One region of the Paenibacillus sp. sgz302191 genome, then DNA from elsewhere that is predicted to be linked to it. Evidence: predicted binding sites of a transcription regulator. Region 1 holds the regulator's gene; each other region holds the start of a gene.

Region 1 (5,337 bases):
TTCTTTCCTATCGCAATGTCTTTGTTTCCCCAAAAGTCCCCCATCATTGTTCCCTAGAAATCAAGTGTCTCATCGATTCCCGATCATTTTAATGTTGTAGTTTCCATTGCTTCCACCGCTTTCCATTTCATCCTAAAGTAACTAGTGAGCATATCTTATATACGCTCGCGCGTTTCATTGTCTATCGGTTTGCCGTCAAATGTGACTGGGAGATCCTCTTTTAGGATTTGCAGGTGTTTCGGCGTTAAAAAACGATCCCCCACTAACCAAGTGGCTGTGGGGGAGCAAAACGAAATGTATTAAACCGGATCAACTGTGCCAAAAATCCTGACTGGCACTTCTCCATGACTGTAGTACTCAACATGATAAGTGCCAGGTTTTAGAGTAACGTATACCGAGCGTCTTTGGCTTCCGCTCCATGAAAAGTATCGAGTACCCGATGAATCATTCTCATTGACTAACCTGTACTCAACCTCTTCGACATCGTAACTGCTGTCGTATGTGCGTTGCTGAACATCAAACAAGTAAGTACGGGTGGAGTTGACCGTAAAATACCCATTACGAAACGTACTCACCCATCCGTCATTTTCTGTCAGGTAATTGTGATTAAACCACATCGAATCATACACGACTGCTTGCAGTTGAGCTGATTGTACTTCCTTTGATGTTGATTCTGCTGCCGAAGCCGTAACCGCAGGAAGCGTAGTGCTAGAAGCCAAGATACCAGTAGTAAGTGCAACAGCTAACAGACCATTAAAAACTTTTTTACTCATTCCTAAGTTCCTCCTATAAATACAAAATAATTACAATAATAATTGTAATATATATTGCACAACTTGTGAATTAAAATTTACTAATTTTGGAGGAAATAGTCCTGTTTGGATTTTTTCCAAGCCTCTTCAATCTGGTTGAACCTATATTTAAGTCCCTTTGTTGAAAAAAAATCCAATAATTTAAAAAACATGATACTCTTAAACTATCAAACTTATAGAGGTGGATACGATGAGCACGATTTCTTTAAGCAAGCAAAAACTGGGAATCGTTTTGGAAAAGAAACAATTGTCGAGCGTGGTGGCCAAAGTAGCGTTGGTGCTGGACATATCCGGTTCGATGAGGCTGCTCTACAAAAACGGTACGGTTCAGAAAGTAGTCGAAAAAATATTGGCTGTCGCCAGCAGGCTGGACGATGACGGTGTGTTGGACATCTGGGTATACGACCACAAATTCAGCAGGCTGCCCTCTGTCAGCGAGGAAGATTTCGAAGGTTACGTCAACAAGCATGTGCTTGAAAACCAGAACATATCCAAGTTCGGCCGCAACGATGAGTCGCCGGTCATGAGAGATGTGATAAAAAAATATACCGTGGAAGAAAAGAGCAATGTTCCCTCTTTCATTATTTTTATTAATGACGGCGGGGTGAAGAGGGGGACGGGAGATACGATCGACAAGGCGATCATTGAATCTTCGAACCTTCCATTATTTTGGCAGTTTGTCGGTGTTGGCAATTCCGATTTCGGAGTGTTGAAAAAGCTGGATACTATCGAAGGCAGAGTCGTCGACAATGCGAACTTTTTTCAAATTACGGATATTGAAAAAACGAACGATGAAGAGCTGTATGAAAATTTATTGAATGAATTCCCTTTGTGGATAAGAGAAGCAAAAGATAAAGGGATATTATAACAAATTGATCATCTCCCGGGTTGTGAAAGCCTTGATTGATGGCGCCTAAAGGGCAAGAAATGGATTGGGGAACGCCAACGAAACGAGATTTAATTCTTTAAATTTTCCCTGGTTACTGGTTTCAACCGTGAAATGTCATATCCTATCTTACCAATAATATCGAGCCCGTCCTGGAATTCTATAGCGTTTTTTCCAGTCCGCCCATTTTCCAAACCATGCAAAATAAAAGCTCTAATCGTTCTTGGATTATGTAAATTATATTTTTCAATTATGTTGGTATCTTTATTTTTTAAGGATGTACCGACTAATAGTGGATTTCCTGTAATTGGATCATCCCAAGTACAAAAAAAGAATGTGCATGTTATATTTTTTAGGACTTTTAAAGATATTTTAAGAGAAATATTACTCAACTGTTGATTATACTTCTGGTCAATCACATATAGGTATTCATTTTCGCCTACAATTATTTTTCTTGTCTTGTTCTTCAAGATCTTTGTACCTCTCGAATCAGTTTCGGTCCAAGTAAAAGGGATAGTAGCTATAAGAAATCGAATTGCAGTTCCGGAGTTCGATCGGTATTTTAAAAGCGAAAAACCACCTTAAAGGTGGTTTTTTGTACTTACATGTCGCGGAACAGGCCGATAACGCGGCCAAGGATGGTTACGTTTTTCAGAAGAATCGGCTGGAGGGCCGAATTCTCCGGCTGCAGACGGATGTGATCCCGTTCTTTGTAAAAACGTTTTACCGTTGCTTCGTCATCTTCGGTCATGGCGACGACGATATCGCCGTTGTCGGCGGTTTGCTGCTGCTTGACAATAACATAGTCGCCATTATGTATGCCGGCTTCGATCATACTGTCGCCGGATACGCTGAGCATGAACACGTTGTTGTCGCCGACGAGGTGGGACGGGAGGGGGAAGTAGTCTTCGATGTTCTCCGTTGCCGTAATCGGTACGCCGGCCGTTACTTTGCCGACTAACGGGACGCGCGCCACGGATAAAGCGAAGTTGCTCTCCGCTCCGTCGAGACCTAAAATTTCAATAGCTCTCGGTTTGGTCGGATCGCGGCGGATCAAGCCTTTCTTCTCCAGACGTTCCAGATGCCCGTGCACGGTCGAACTGGAGGCCAGTCCGACGGCTTCGCCGATTTCCCGAACGGAAGGCGGGTAGCCCTTATCTTTCACTTCGTTCTTAATAAACTCCAAAATTGCTTGTTGGCGTTGGGATATTTTACTCAATAGTTATCACTCCATCTATGAAAAAATCATTAACCAAATTATAACACAGAACCGGAGTTCGTACAAACATAAGTTCGAAGATTTATTGACACAAACGTTTGTTCGTGATATTCTGATTTCAGAACAAATGTTTGGGGGATGAATGTTATGTACATTGCATATTCAGAAGGAAGCAACTCACGGCAACTTCATGCAAGACCAGCGACAGCGAGAACTACGACACGTTCGGATCGTTTCCATCGGTTCTTCGGTTTGACGAAGCGATCTTTGAAATTCATTTTGCTTGCTGCCGCGCTTCTTGCCGTGTTTTCTTTTGGCGCAATCGTACAAGCTTACGCAGGAGATGGCGCGAACGCCGCTTCCACCCGGTCGCCTGAGCCCATTCATGAATCCGTACAAATCCCAAACCATCTTATCGTTGAACGCGGCGATACGCTCTGGTCTATAGCTTCATCCCGAATAAGCGAAGGTCAGGATATTCGTTCGTATATGAATAAAGTTAAGAAATTGAACAAACTTACTTCCACGTACCTTTATGAAGGGCAAATCTTGCTGCTGCCTTAATGCCTGGCATTTATATCGGACCCCTGGCCGTATTATTTAGTTTCGGCGGTCAACGATACCTCCAATTTCATTCCTAAGTGAAATGAGACATATTCGTTCATGTTCGATTCGGATTTTCTGAATCAAGCTCATTTGCCGACTAAGTTACTTGCCTTAGTCTTTTTTTGCGTGCAATTGCCTTGACATTCGGGTAGCGGAATGGCAAAGTAGTAGTCAGACTGAGTAATGGCAGGGAGGACTATCATGAGCGATAATATGGACCAGAACATAGAGAGAATCAACGAACTTGCCCGCAAAGCGAAAACAGTTGGCTTAACGGATGAAGAAATTGATGAGCGCAACGAGTTGAGAAAAAAATATATCCAAGCGTTCCGCTCCTCTCTTAAGGTACAGTTGGATTCTATCAAGTTTGCCGATGAAGAAGAGAAGTAAAGCAACAACATTTATAGATGCATTCAAAGGGGAAATGTAACGATGCCGCTCAAGGCTGTGCTGTTTGATTTGGATGATACGCTGTTATGGGACGATCGCAGCGTGAAGGAAGCTTTTGAAGCAACATGCGAGGAAGCGGCCAAACATTACGCTTCGATCAAGCCGAATGAATTGGAAGAGGCCGTGCGCAAGGAGGCCAGAGCGCTTTACGAATCTTACGAAACGTTCCCATTCACGAAAATGATCGGCATTAATCCGTTTGAAGGGCTGTGGGCTCATTTTACCCAGGGAGAACATGAGCATTTTCGCAAGCTGGAACAGTTGGCTCCGGGCTATCGGACGGAGTCTTGGACAAGAGGACTTCAGGCGCTCGGTATTGAGGACAAGGAACTTGGCTACAAATTAGGCGAAATGTTCCCGGCCGAACGCCGCCGCCGTCCTCTCGTTTACGAAGAGACGTTTCAAGTACTGGATGCGCTGAAAGGCAATTACAAGCTGCTGCTGCTGACGAACGGTTCTCCCGATTTGCAGATGGAAAAGTTGGCCGGAGTGCCCGATATTGCACCTTATTTTGATCATATCGTTATTTCCGGAGCGTTTGGGGAAGGGAAGCCGGCGGTTTCGATTTTCCGGCATGCGATGGAGCTTCTGGGTATTGAAGCTTCCGAAGGCATCATGATCGGGGACAAGCTGACTACGGATATTCTCGGCTCGGGAAGCGTAGGCATGCGCAATATTTGGATTAATCATCACGGGCTGCAGCGCGGCGACGAAATCGTTCCTGCTTTTGAAGTATCCCGACTGCAAGAAATTTTGCCGATTATTGCGAACAGCCGGTAAAATTGCAAACAAAAGCCCAACGGCTGGGGAATCGAATCCTCGGATCGTTGGGCTTTTGGGTTCTTTATGAAAGGATCAGGCCTTTGCAAACTCCGGGTCGTCAACGTTGTAGGCGATCCAGCCGTCTTTTTCGATGAAGAGGCGTACCGCTACGATTTGACGGTTATCCATCAGCGTAAAGAAGTGGTTCGTATTTTCCGGTACGGAAATAACGTCTCCGGCTTCAAGCTCGACGTCAAAGTAGCCGACTTCGTCTTCCGATTTAATAATGAAGATGCCTCGTCCTGCTACGATTGCACGGATTTCATCTTCAGTGTGCGTGTGAACCTGTTCGAATTTTTTGAGCAGTTCCTCGATGTTTGGCGTAGCGTCGGACAAGGAAATGACATCCCAAATTTCGTAACCGCGTCTTGCGGCAAGATCGCGAATTTCTTCGTCATAAATGCTCAAAATTTGCGCTTTTTCTTCGTCGCTCAGGGCGAATTTTTCGCGAAGCGCTTCAGGAAGCTTGGAAGTATCCCAGTGTTCGTACACGACGTTGTGGCTATCCAAGAAGGCTTTTACCTGTTCTTCACCTTCGATGC
Region 2 (5,337 bases), on a different contig from region 1:
TGCAAAGATTCGTCCAAAATCGCGGGGTCCTGCTTGCCCCATCTGTTTAGAAGCGACAAATGGCCTTCCAGAATCGTAACCGGTGTCCGTAATTCGTGCGATGCGTCCTCGACAAACTGCTTTTGTTGATTAAAGGATTGTTCCAACTCACTCATTAATTCGTTGAACATTTGCGCCAGCTTGGAGAACTCGTCCCCGTTCCCGGAGTGATTCACCCGTTCGTGCAGACCTTTTTTCTTGACGTTTCTAATGGCCGCCGCCAACGCCGCGACAGGCCGCATGAATTGTCCGGCCAGCATAAAACCGCCGATTCCGCTTATGAGAAATGCCAATAACCCGCCGATCACCATAACCCAGACCAAACCTTTGTTAAAATGATCGAAAGTTTCAAGATGATTGGAAATTTCTATCGTTCCTTGAAAATGGCTTGTCAGCAGCGGCTTACGATATACCAGCACGTGATCGTCGTTGATTTTCAACTCCAGCCTTTCCGGGACGGCCGCGCTTTGGGGAACAATCCAATCCGGACTGAACTTGTCCGTTAACGTTATGACCGGATTCGCATTGCGGTCGAGGATCCGGATCATTTGATTGTTTTCCAGCAAATTTTCAATAAAAGGAGCCGCATCCTTTACGGTTGCATCGTTCAATTCCGCTTTTCTTTCTTCAAAATAACTGTCCAGCTGCGACATGGATTGCTGCATAAAGCCTTTTTCCTGAGCGAGCATCCAGTTGTTCAATACAAGGTACTGGGCAAAGTTATAGCTGCCGAATAACAAAAAGATGAGCAGAGTCGACCACAAGCTCAGCTTCCATTTGACCGGCAACCGGGAGAGCCGCTGCCGGATCCGCTGAATGACAGAAGGGTGTCCGAAAATGTTCATCGCATTACGTATCCCAGGCCGCGGACGGATTGTATGAAGCTATCCGCTTTATTTTCATCGAGCTTGTTCCTTAAATATCTGACGTACACGTCAACGACATTCGTTTCTACCATCGTGTCATGTCCCCATACTTTGTCGAGCAGCATGTCCCGCGTCAGCACCAGATTCGGGTGCCGCAGGAACATGACCAGCAAATCGAATTCCCTTTTCGTCAGCTCGACCGACTGCTGCGCTTTGCTAACCGTTCTGGCATCCAGATCGACGCAAATGTCGCGAAACGACAACATGGAATGCAGGCCGCTTTCCCCTGCCTCCGCTCTGCGCCATACGGCCCGCATCCTTGCGAGCAGCTCTTCGATCGCGAACGGTTTGGGCACGTAATCGTCGGCCCCGCTGTCCAAGCCGGATACTCTGTCGACTACGGTGTCTCTGGCCGTCAGCATGATGATCGGCGTTCGTTTGACTGCGCGGATGCGCCGGCACACTTCGATTCCGCTCAGTCTGGGAAGCATAATATCAAGCAAAATCAAGTCCCACTCCTCTTGCAGCGCCAGCTCCAACCCGCTCTGCCCGTCATAAGCGGCCTGGACATGGAACGATTCATGCTGCAGTTCGAGCTCGATGAACCGAACCAAATTTTTTTCGTCTTCAATCAGCAAAATCCGTTTCATTACAGTCTCCTTTGATCTCCGCCCTCATCACTATAATGCAAATAGATGAAAATATGATGAGAAACCGGCTCTGATATTTTGATGAACGGCCGATCGTTTTATGCAAAAAAACCCCAAGCGGCCTGGGGCGTTCATGTTATAATCTGTATACTGCAACCATAAATCGCATAAAGGTGGTCTAATTATCAATGGCTTTCGGAATTACAAAAGAAGAGCTGCGGCGCTGGAAAGAAGCCGTGAGCCGCGGAGAAATCGCCTATCTTACCCACTATTGGCTGGACGACCGGTTTGCCGGCATTCGCACGGTTACGAAGGTAGGCTGCTCCGATCTGGACCGTTTGGCCAGGTGGTGCTCAGCCTACGATTTAGACCCCCGCTACATTCACAACAGGCCTCCTTACCCCCATTTCGACCTGATAGGTCCGAGGCAAAAGGAAATTTTGCAGCTGGAGAACAAGTGGGATCACATCGCAAGATTCAAATTGTGATTCCCCTCCCGGCTTTTCCGCCGCAGCTACGCTTTGTTTTCAAACCAGCCGTGTACAAAATTCAGCGCTTCCTCCTCATCCTTGCCTTTGGTCAGAAGACGAACCGTCGTACCCGATTTAATAGGCAGCAGCAGCATGCCCAGCAAGCTCTTGACATCGACCGTATGCTCGGTGTTGTCCGTTTGAAAAGTAAGCGTTATATCTGAAGCAAAATGGTTGGATATCGTCGATATTTCGGTCAGGTCATTGCGCTCCATGTCCGAATGGATCATAAATTCATGTACTCTCATTGTCTGCAACCCGCGCCTTCTCATAAAAATTTGTTTCCAATATATTCGATTATACGGAATTAATCTTGTACTTCAAGCATTGTCTTCCGGGAAATATTTTGCTACAATAAACAGAACATACATTCGTATTCCTTGGAAGGAGAGGCCGTTTTGAACAGACGCCGCGTCCAATATGAATCCGTTTCATGCAAAACCGTGCTGAATGAAGTGAAAGCTCCTTCCATGCCCTTTGACTGGTCGATCAATCCTTACCGCGGCTGCCAGCATGGGTGCAGCTTTTGCTATGCGCGTTCCACGCATGCTTTTTTGGGCAAAGAAACCGACGATACGTTTCAAAACCATATCTTTTTGAAGTCCAACGCTGCGGAGGCGCTTGACAAACAATTGGCCCGGCTGGCCCGACAAAACGGCGGAGCCGGCAGCCTTATCGCGATCGGCACAGCGACAGATCCGTACCAGCAAATCGAAGGCAAAGCGATGCTGACGCGGGCTTGTCTGGAAGTGCTGGCGAAGTACGATTTTCCGGTAAGCATTACGACCCGCTCCCCCTTGATTCTCAGGGATCTCGATTTACTGAAATCCGTGCCGATCGTTTCCGTTAATATCAGTTTGAACACATTAGATCATGCCATATGGAAAAACATGGAGCCCTCGACCCCTTCGCCCGCCAAACGGCTGGAAACCGTCCGGCAGTTAGTTGAAGCGGGAATTCCCGCGGGCATCTTCATGGCCCCTATTCTTCCTTTGCTGACAGACCGTGCAAGCGACATCGAAGCGCTGATCCGCAGCGCGGCATTGCATCAAGCGAAGTTTGTCATGCCCTCGTATTTGCGGCTCAGCACTTCCGAAGTCAAAGTGTGGTTTTTTCAAACTTTGCAGAACCGCTATCCCGATTTGGTGCCGCAATACGGCAAGCTTTACAGCGAGTCCTCCTCTCTTCCGAAATCGTACAAGGAGCCGAAAATGCAGCTCGTTCAAGCTTTATTGCACAAGTACGGTTTAAGCAATCAAGAACCCCGTTATTCTGCAGCTGCAGCTATCCCTCCCCGCAACAATGGCGGGCAGCCTCCGGTTCCCGAGCAGCTCTCCTTTTCTTTTGCGGATTAGGCCGGGCAACATACATAAAAACAGGCTCCGAAGAGAATTATGACAGTAGGTGAACAAACAAGACTGCATCCAACAAGAGGAGTGAGGCTAAATTGCCGCTTAAACGAATGTGCGTCTTTCTGACGGCGCTGCTCATTTTTTTCGGACAGGCCACAACCATTCATGCGGATGGTACGTACCATTTCGGTTTTAAGAAAAGCAAAGACGGTTCCATGCCTTCCATCGATGAAGAAGGATTTAAACCGCTTTTACAAAAATATGGAGCTGTTTTTACCGGGGATACTTCGAAAAAAGAGCTTTTTCTGACTTTCGATAACGGCTACGAAAATGGGAATACTCCGAGAATTCTCAATGTTTTGAAAGAAAAGCAAGTGCCCGCCATTTTCTTTGTTACAGGCCATTTTATTGAAACCCAGACCGAGCTGCTGAAGCGAATGGTCGACGAAGGGCATATTGTCGGAAATCATTCCTGGGGGCACCCCGATATGAGCCAAATTTCCGCAGCCCAAATCGAGAAAGAACTGACCAAAGTGCAAACGGAAGTGCAGGCACGGACCGGCCAAAAAGAGATGAAATATTTGCGGGCGCCAAGAGGCATTTTTAACGAACGGTCCCTTGCGGAAAGCAAAAAGCTGGGGTATACCAACGTGTTTTGGTCGATCGCCTACAAAGATTGGGACACCCGCAATCAAAAAGGCTGGCGGTTCGCTTACGACAGCGTCATGTCGCAGCTGCATCCCGGTTCCGTCATTCTGCTCCATTCCGTCTCCAAAGATAACGCCGAGGCGCTTGCCAAAATTATTGACGACGCCCGCCAGCAAGGCTATGAATTCAAAAGCATGGATCAAATGAACATCCATTTCCCATAAATTTCGCCACCCATCGCGGCCGTACTGACGATGCAAAACAGCGCCGGTTGTCGACCGACCGCCGTCATGCGGCGCAACACCGCGCGCTGGGAGCTGCGCGCGATGCGAGCCTTTTGCTTCAGCAATACGGCTTTTTGCCGTCCTCACCCCCAGGCAGCCGCCGTCTTTTCCATACTCAGGCCGTTCAGAAACCGGCAAGCCGGGGCTGGTCGCACAATCTGCCTGGCTGCGCAAAGAAAACCTGCAAAAGTGCAGGTTTTGCTCGATGGATATGCTCGCCACGAAAAATTCCTGCAATTGTGCAGGCTTTTCGTCGCGAACATGGGCTCAGACTCAATTTCATCGAAAATTCCTGCACAATCGCAGGCTTTTCGCCAAAATGGACCATTTTCATGGAAAAAACCTGCACTTTCGCAGGTTTTTTCCATGCCAAACCGCCTTGCGCCCCCTCACTTCAGCGCCGCAACCCGTGCGGAAAGGTATGGGTTACGGAAGAGCGGCTGCGCTCCTCCGACGAAGTTACTTTTGTGCAAACCCCTAGCCCGTTGCTTCCTCGCCGTTCAGCCGCAGCTCGAACTGTTCGTCCCGGTCGCACAACAGCACGCCGTCCTTGACGTCAAGCCTCGCGACCTGAATGGACGTTCTTCTTTCCCGGTAGGTACGCTCGGGCTCGAAGCGGCCGTCCGCCTCTATACGCTCCGGATGCGTAAAGTAAAAAATGTACGCCTCGTCGCCCTGGACGACTACGTCCGCATGCAGCCCGATAACCCGATCGTCTTCCCGGGTTCCGGGCTTGTCGAGAATAAGGCCATTGCGCTCCCAGTGCATCAAATCGCCGGATTTGTAAACGCCCTGCCCTCTCCACTCGTCGACGATCATCCAATAGGCGTCTTTAAAACGGAACACATTGGGCCCTTCGTGCGGCCGTCCCGTGATGACGGGTCCGACTACAGTCCAATGGTACAAATCCGGGCTATCCGCCGCATAGGTTGCAGATTGATTCGCCTCGTCCTTGTACCACATCCGGA
Region 3 (5,337 bases), on a different contig from region 1:
CGTCGGAATCACCTTATCGCCGCGCTTCCATTGCCCGGAAACGGCGTCTCTCTTGATTTTCTCGTTATCCGCAAGCACCAGATTGGCGAGCGCTGCGCTAAAAGCAGGTATGTATTGATTGTTCTCGTCAGGCAAGCCGACAGGCAGCATGCGCGCTTTTCCGTCTTTGTCCACGAAAACGTTAATATGTGCCATTTGAGTTTTGTTGGTGGATAAGGTGGCCGAGGGGTAATCGATCTTTTCCGGCACCAAATCTCCGGCGGATTGCTGTTTAGCGGGGTAATTAATTTGAATGGGCAGGATGACGTTATCGTATTTGGCGAGAACGTCGGCCAACGCTTTATCGTCAGCGGGGTTTTTGGAAGGTTCGGCCATGACGACGTCGACTCCGATTGCTGCTGCGCCGGACTGTTCCAGCTTCTCGATGGCCTGGGCGTAAACGGAACGGTCCCACGGGAATTTCCCGATCGTTTTCAGCGATTTTTCATCGATTTTGACGATTTTGATCCGGTCGTCCGGTTCGCGTTCGTCCGTCGACTTCGTTTTTCGCAAGAAATCTTGCAAAGGCTCCTCAATGAATGCCAGCTTCCCGCCAGAACCGGCAGTATACAAATATGTCGATAATAGTATCAACACAAGACCCGCGGCCAGAGGCTGTATCCAATTCTTCTTGCGCATAAGTTCCTCCTGTAAGCGTACTAGCTTTATTGTAAGTTGCAGCCTCCGAATTGGCAATCAATTGTTAACGGCTTCTACAAAACGTATCATTAAAAAAACCCGATCCCATAACTGGAATCGAGTTTTTTTCGACATTTTATAAATTAGTTGAATGGAGAGTCGGCAACTTTAATGGAGTCCGTTGGGCATCCATCCTGTGCATCCTGCAGATCGTCGAACAGATCTTCCGGAATTTCCGTTACGCCTTTGTTGCCGTCGCCTTCAAAGATAACTTCAGCCAGACCTTCATCGTCGTAATCGTAGATGTCCGGTGCAGTTGCCCCGCAAGCGCCGCAAGCGATGCAGGTCTCTTTATCAACCCAAGTATACTTTCCCATATTTGAACTCCTCCTCAAAATATCCTCACAGTAAAATATAATATAAAACCTTCTAAAGTTCAAACCTTAATATTGCTCGTCTGAAAGTGGGCTACGATAAAATCCGTCACTTCTGCTGCGTCGTTCAGGTTCAATAGCGGTAAACCCGTTTGGATATCCGGCAAGTCCGTTGCTGCGGCAATAGGCTCAGGGTCCAGCTTCCCGACGATCCGGCTCTGCTCGGCCGTGCGGAAAACAGCGATCTTCCGATGCTTCTCCGTTTTGAATCCTTCTATTAAAATGTAGTCCACATCGGGCAAAGCCCCTATGATATCGCGCAATCGGGGCTCCCGCTTCTTTTCGTACGTGTGCACCGCATCCGGCGATACGGTCACGACGGCATCGGCGCCCGCCCGGATAAAACGGCCCGAATCGGAACCTTCCGCTTCTTTATAATGTCCATGCGCGTCGTGTTTCAATACGGCCGCCGTATATCCGCGGCGCTGCAGCTCGCTCACCACTTTGGCGATCAAGGTCGTTTTCCCGCTGTTCGAATATCCGGCGAACCCGATAATATTGGCCATATGCCTAATCGCCCTCCTCCCGGTGAAGCGGATTGTTTTTCAAATGATCCATTTGCAGGGAAGTCCCGCGCCTCTTATGATTTCTGATTAGAGCGGAAGGATTGTCCCCGAGCATTCCCGCCGTCAAAATGGCGTCTTCGCCGTACTTGTCGCGCAGCTCGTCCATAATCCGGTTCAACTGGTCGCGGCGCGGCTGCTTCTCGTAATCGAACAAATCGAGCTGTATGGCCGTTTCTTCCTTGGCGGACAGACTTTGCAAAGTAATGCCGAGCAGACGGATCGGCCTGCCTTCCTCCCAATGGTGATCGAAAAGCTTGCACGCCGTCCGGTAAATATCGTCCATATGCTCGGTAGGCGTCTCCAACGTAACGGAACGCGTAATCGTCCTCATATCCGGATCGCGGATCGTAATCTGTATTGTGGATGAGACCAGCTTCTGCCTCCGCATCCGCCGCGCCACCTGGTCGGCAATGTTGAGAAATACGCGGTGCACCTCTTTGGGATCGGTAAAATCGCGCGGCAGCGTCGTCGTATGGCCGATCGACTTGCTCTGCTCCTGCTCCGGATTGACCGGGGAACGGTCTATCCCGCACGCCGCCTGCTTCAAATGCGGCCCCAAAATGCCGAAATGCTTGCTAAGCAGCTTCTCGTCCGCGCGCGCGAGCTGCCCGAGAGTGAGAATCCCCAGCTTCGTCAGCTTGTCCGCTGTCTTCCTCCCGATGCCGAACAAATAGTTGCACGGCTTGTCCCAGAGCACTTCGGGAACGTCACGCAGCCTGATAACCGAAATCGCGTTCGGCTTTTTCAAGTCCGAGCCCATTTTGGCCAAAAGTTTGTTCGGAGCGACGCCGATCGAACACGGAAGCTGGAGCTCTTCCATAATGCGCCCCTGGATGCTCCGCGCTATCTCCATAGGAGTGCCGAACTGCTTGGAACCTGTTATATCTACAAAACACTCGTCGATCGACATCGACTCGACTAAGGGCGAATAGCTGTAGGCAATTTGCATAAACCGCCGCGAGAAGGCCCGGTACAAATCGAAGTCCGGCCGAATGAGCAGCAAATCCGGGCACAGCTTCAGCGCCTGTCCCACCAGCATGCCCGTTCTAACCCCTTGGGCCCGCGCCGCGTAAGAAGACGTCACAACGATGCCTTTGCGCAGCTCGACGCTGCCTGCCACGGCGATCGGCTTGCCTTTGTACAGCTCCGGCTCGACCGCTTCGTGAACCGAGCAGTAAAAAGCGTTCATATCGATATGCAGAATGACTCTGCCATTCTTGGGATAATGCTGATGAGGAGGAATACCGCTCATAATCGCCCAATCGCTCCCTCTTCCGCAAAATGGGGCATTTCCATTTTCTGCATTACAAAAAAAACAAATTTCGAAGCAAACGTAATTTTGTCAGGTTGTGTCCTAACTATAGGAATTATGCTATAATTGTACTATATATATTTAGCGCTTTAAAGCACATTCATTTGCTTGTAAAGCATCGTCAGCCAGCTTTCAGCTGTTTAAGGAGGAACCCATGTCAACTTCAGTTAAAATCTTCGATACCACGCTGCGGGACGGAACCCAAGGCGAGGGAGTCAGCCTGTCCGTCGAGGATAAAATCAAAATCGCCCGCAAACTTGACGAGCTGGGTGTTCACTATATTGAAGGCGGATGGCCGGGCAGCAACAGCAAAGACATCGAATTTTTCGACCGCGTGCGCAGCATGACGTTCACCAACGCCAAAATCACCGCTTTCGGCAGCACAAGACGCAAAGACTCCAGAGCCGAGGACGACGTCAACCTGAACAGGCTCGTGGAATCCGGCGTCTCCGTCGCGACGATTTTCGGCAAATCGTGGGATTTCCATGTGCATACGGCGATTCAAACGTCTCTTGAAGAAAACCTGGCGATGATTTTCGACTCCGTTCGTTTTTTGAAAAGCAAAGGCCTTGAAGTCATATATGACGCCGAGCACTTTTTTGACGGATACAAAAACAATCCGGATTACGCGCTGCAAACGATCCGCAAGGCGCAGGATGCCGGAGCCGACTGGATCGTGCTGTGCGATACGAACGGCGGCTCGCTGCCGGGCGAGATCACTGCGATCGTGACGGCGGTGCAGCAGGACATTACGGCGCCTGTCGGCATCCACGCCCACAACGACTGCGAGCTTGCCGTAGCCAACAGTCTCGCCGCCGTACAAGCCGGGGCCAGACAGGTGCAGGGCACGATCAACGGTTACGGCGAACGCTGCGGCAACGCCAACCTGAGCTCGGTCATCCCCAATCTTCAGCTGAAGCTGGGATACGAAGTCATTTCCGGCGATCAATTGAAATCGCTGACGCAAGTATCGCGTTACGTAAGCGAAATCGCCAACATGCATATGCCGGTCAACCAGCCGTTCGTCGGCAATGCGGCATTTGCTCACAAAGGCGGCATTCACGTTTCGGCGATTTTGAAGGCTGCCAGCACCTACGAGCACATTACGCCGGAGCTGGTAGGCAACAAACAGCGCGTGCTGGTATCCGAGCTTGCCGGACAAAGCAACGTGCTTGTGAAAGCCCAGGAGCTTAACCTCGATTTCAATAAAGAGAATCAAAAAACGAAAGAAGTCATCGAAAAGATTAAAGATCTTGAGCATCAAGGCTATCAATTCGAAGGCGCGGACGCTTCGCTTGAGCTGCTGCTGCGGGAAGCTTTCGAAGGGCTTGAGGAAATATTCACCCTCGAATCGTTCAAGATGCTCGTGGAAAAAACGGCCAACCAGGCCGTCGTCGCCGAGGCGATCGTCAAAGTGAAAGTGCACGGCGAAACGATCTACACCGCGGCGGAAGGCAACGGTCCCGTCAACGCCCTGGACAACGCGCTGCGCAAAGCGCTCGTGCAGTATTACCCGGACATCGAGCAAATTCATCTGTCCGACTACAAAGTGCGCGTCCTCGACGAAAAAGACGCGACAGCGGCCAAAGTTCGCGTGTTGATGGAATCCACCGACTTCAATTCGACCTGGAATACGCTCGGCGTTTCCAGCAATATTATTGAAGCAAGCTGGTACGCTTTGGTCGACAGCTTGCGCTACGCGCTGCTGGGCCGAACAAGGGTCGAGCCGGTGAACAAAGAGCACCAGGAAAGACTCGGACTGGTCAATCACTAAAACAAGAAAGCTGCAAACAGCCTGATGATTCAGCGCTTTTTGCAGCTTTTTCTTTAGTTTTTGATCAGGCCCGCGATCTTTTTGTCCAGCTCTTTGGGCGATACGACATGGATCACCTCGCGAATAACGCCCTGCTTGTCGATCAAAAAGCTGGTCGGGATCGCAATAACCCCGTATGTATCCGCATTCGTCCCCTGCTTGTCGAGCAGCACCGGGAACGGAAATTTGTACTCCTCCACAAACTTCTTAATATTGTCCATCTTATCTCCGGGCGTTACGTTAACCGCATAAAGGTCGAACTGCCCCTTATATTTGTTGTACACGTTCACCAAATCCGGCGCTTCTTCCTTGCAAGGCCCGCACCAGGATGCCCAAAAATTGACCAGCATCGGCTTGTCCCGTTGACCGCCGACCGTATATTCTTTGCCGTCAAGCCCGTTCAATGCGAACGGCGGTGCCAGAAAATTCGGTTTGGCCGCCTGTTCCGTAGGCAAAACCGTTTCCTGATTCGCATGATCTACGTTTTGATATACGGCAAATCCCGTCAGAAACACAACAATCGCCAGTATGAGC

What was found. Region 1 encodes LexA, which represses DNA repair genes until DNA is damaged. Its sites were predicted from a motif close to CGAACATATGTTCG; they were not measured.
Region 2: AC3G2T_RS18645 (SPL family radical SAM protein) is a predicted target of LexA. The motif match lies at 2,446-2,459, and genes of this name have one in related genera.
Region 3: AC3G2T_RS05610 (DNA polymerase IV) is a predicted target of LexA. The motif match lies at 3,007-3,020, and genes of this name have one in related genera.

What each region holds. Positions count from the first base shown of each region.
Region 1 covers NZ_JBYLHY010000040.1:7,430-12,766, reverse strand. The annotation lists gene AC3G2T_RS34315 (hypothetical protein) at 300-773, opposite strand; gene AC3G2T_RS34310 (vWA domain-containing protein) at 1,003-1,680, shown strand; gene AC3G2T_RS34305 (hypothetical protein) at 1,770-2,168, opposite strand; gene lexA (transcriptional repressor LexA) at 2,300-2,917, opposite strand; gene AC3G2T_RS34295 (LysM peptidoglycan-binding domain-containing protein) at 3,185-3,481, shown strand; gene AC3G2T_RS34290 (DUF896 domain-containing protein) at 3,725-3,913, shown strand; gene AC3G2T_RS34285 (HAD family hydrolase) at 3,956-4,753, shown strand; gene AC3G2T_RS34280 (1,2-dihydroxy-3-keto-5-methylthiopentene dioxygenase) at 4,829-5,337, opposite strand, start outside.
Region 2 covers NZ_JBYLHY010000012.1:131,795-137,131, reverse strand. The annotation lists gene AC3G2T_RS18665 (HAMP domain-containing sensor histidine kinase) at 1-884, opposite strand, end outside; gene AC3G2T_RS18660 (response regulator transcription factor) at 881-1,555, opposite strand; gene AC3G2T_RS18655 (hypothetical protein) at 1,744-2,043, shown strand; gene AC3G2T_RS18650 (HPr family phosphocarrier protein) at 2,070-2,333, opposite strand; gene AC3G2T_RS18645 (SPL family radical SAM protein) at 2,484-3,440, shown strand; gene pdaA (delta-lactam-biosynthetic de-N-acetylase) at 3,548-4,309, shown strand; gene AC3G2T_RS18635 (hypothetical protein) at 4,494-4,742, opposite strand; gene AC3G2T_RS18630 (glycosyl hydrolase) at 4,847-5,337, opposite strand, start outside.
Region 3 covers NZ_JBYLHY010000003.1:166,883-172,219, forward strand. The annotation lists gene AC3G2T_RS05595 (CHASE2 domain-containing protein) at 1-678, opposite strand, end outside; gene AC3G2T_RS05600 (ferredoxin) at 822-1,055, opposite strand; gene mobB (molybdopterin-guanine dinucleotide biosynthesis protein B) at 1,115-1,618, opposite strand; gene AC3G2T_RS05610 (DNA polymerase IV) at 1,623-2,930, opposite strand; gene cimA (citramalate synthase) at 3,145-4,764, shown strand; gene AC3G2T_RS05620 (TlpA disulfide reductase family protein) at 4,818-5,337, opposite strand, start outside.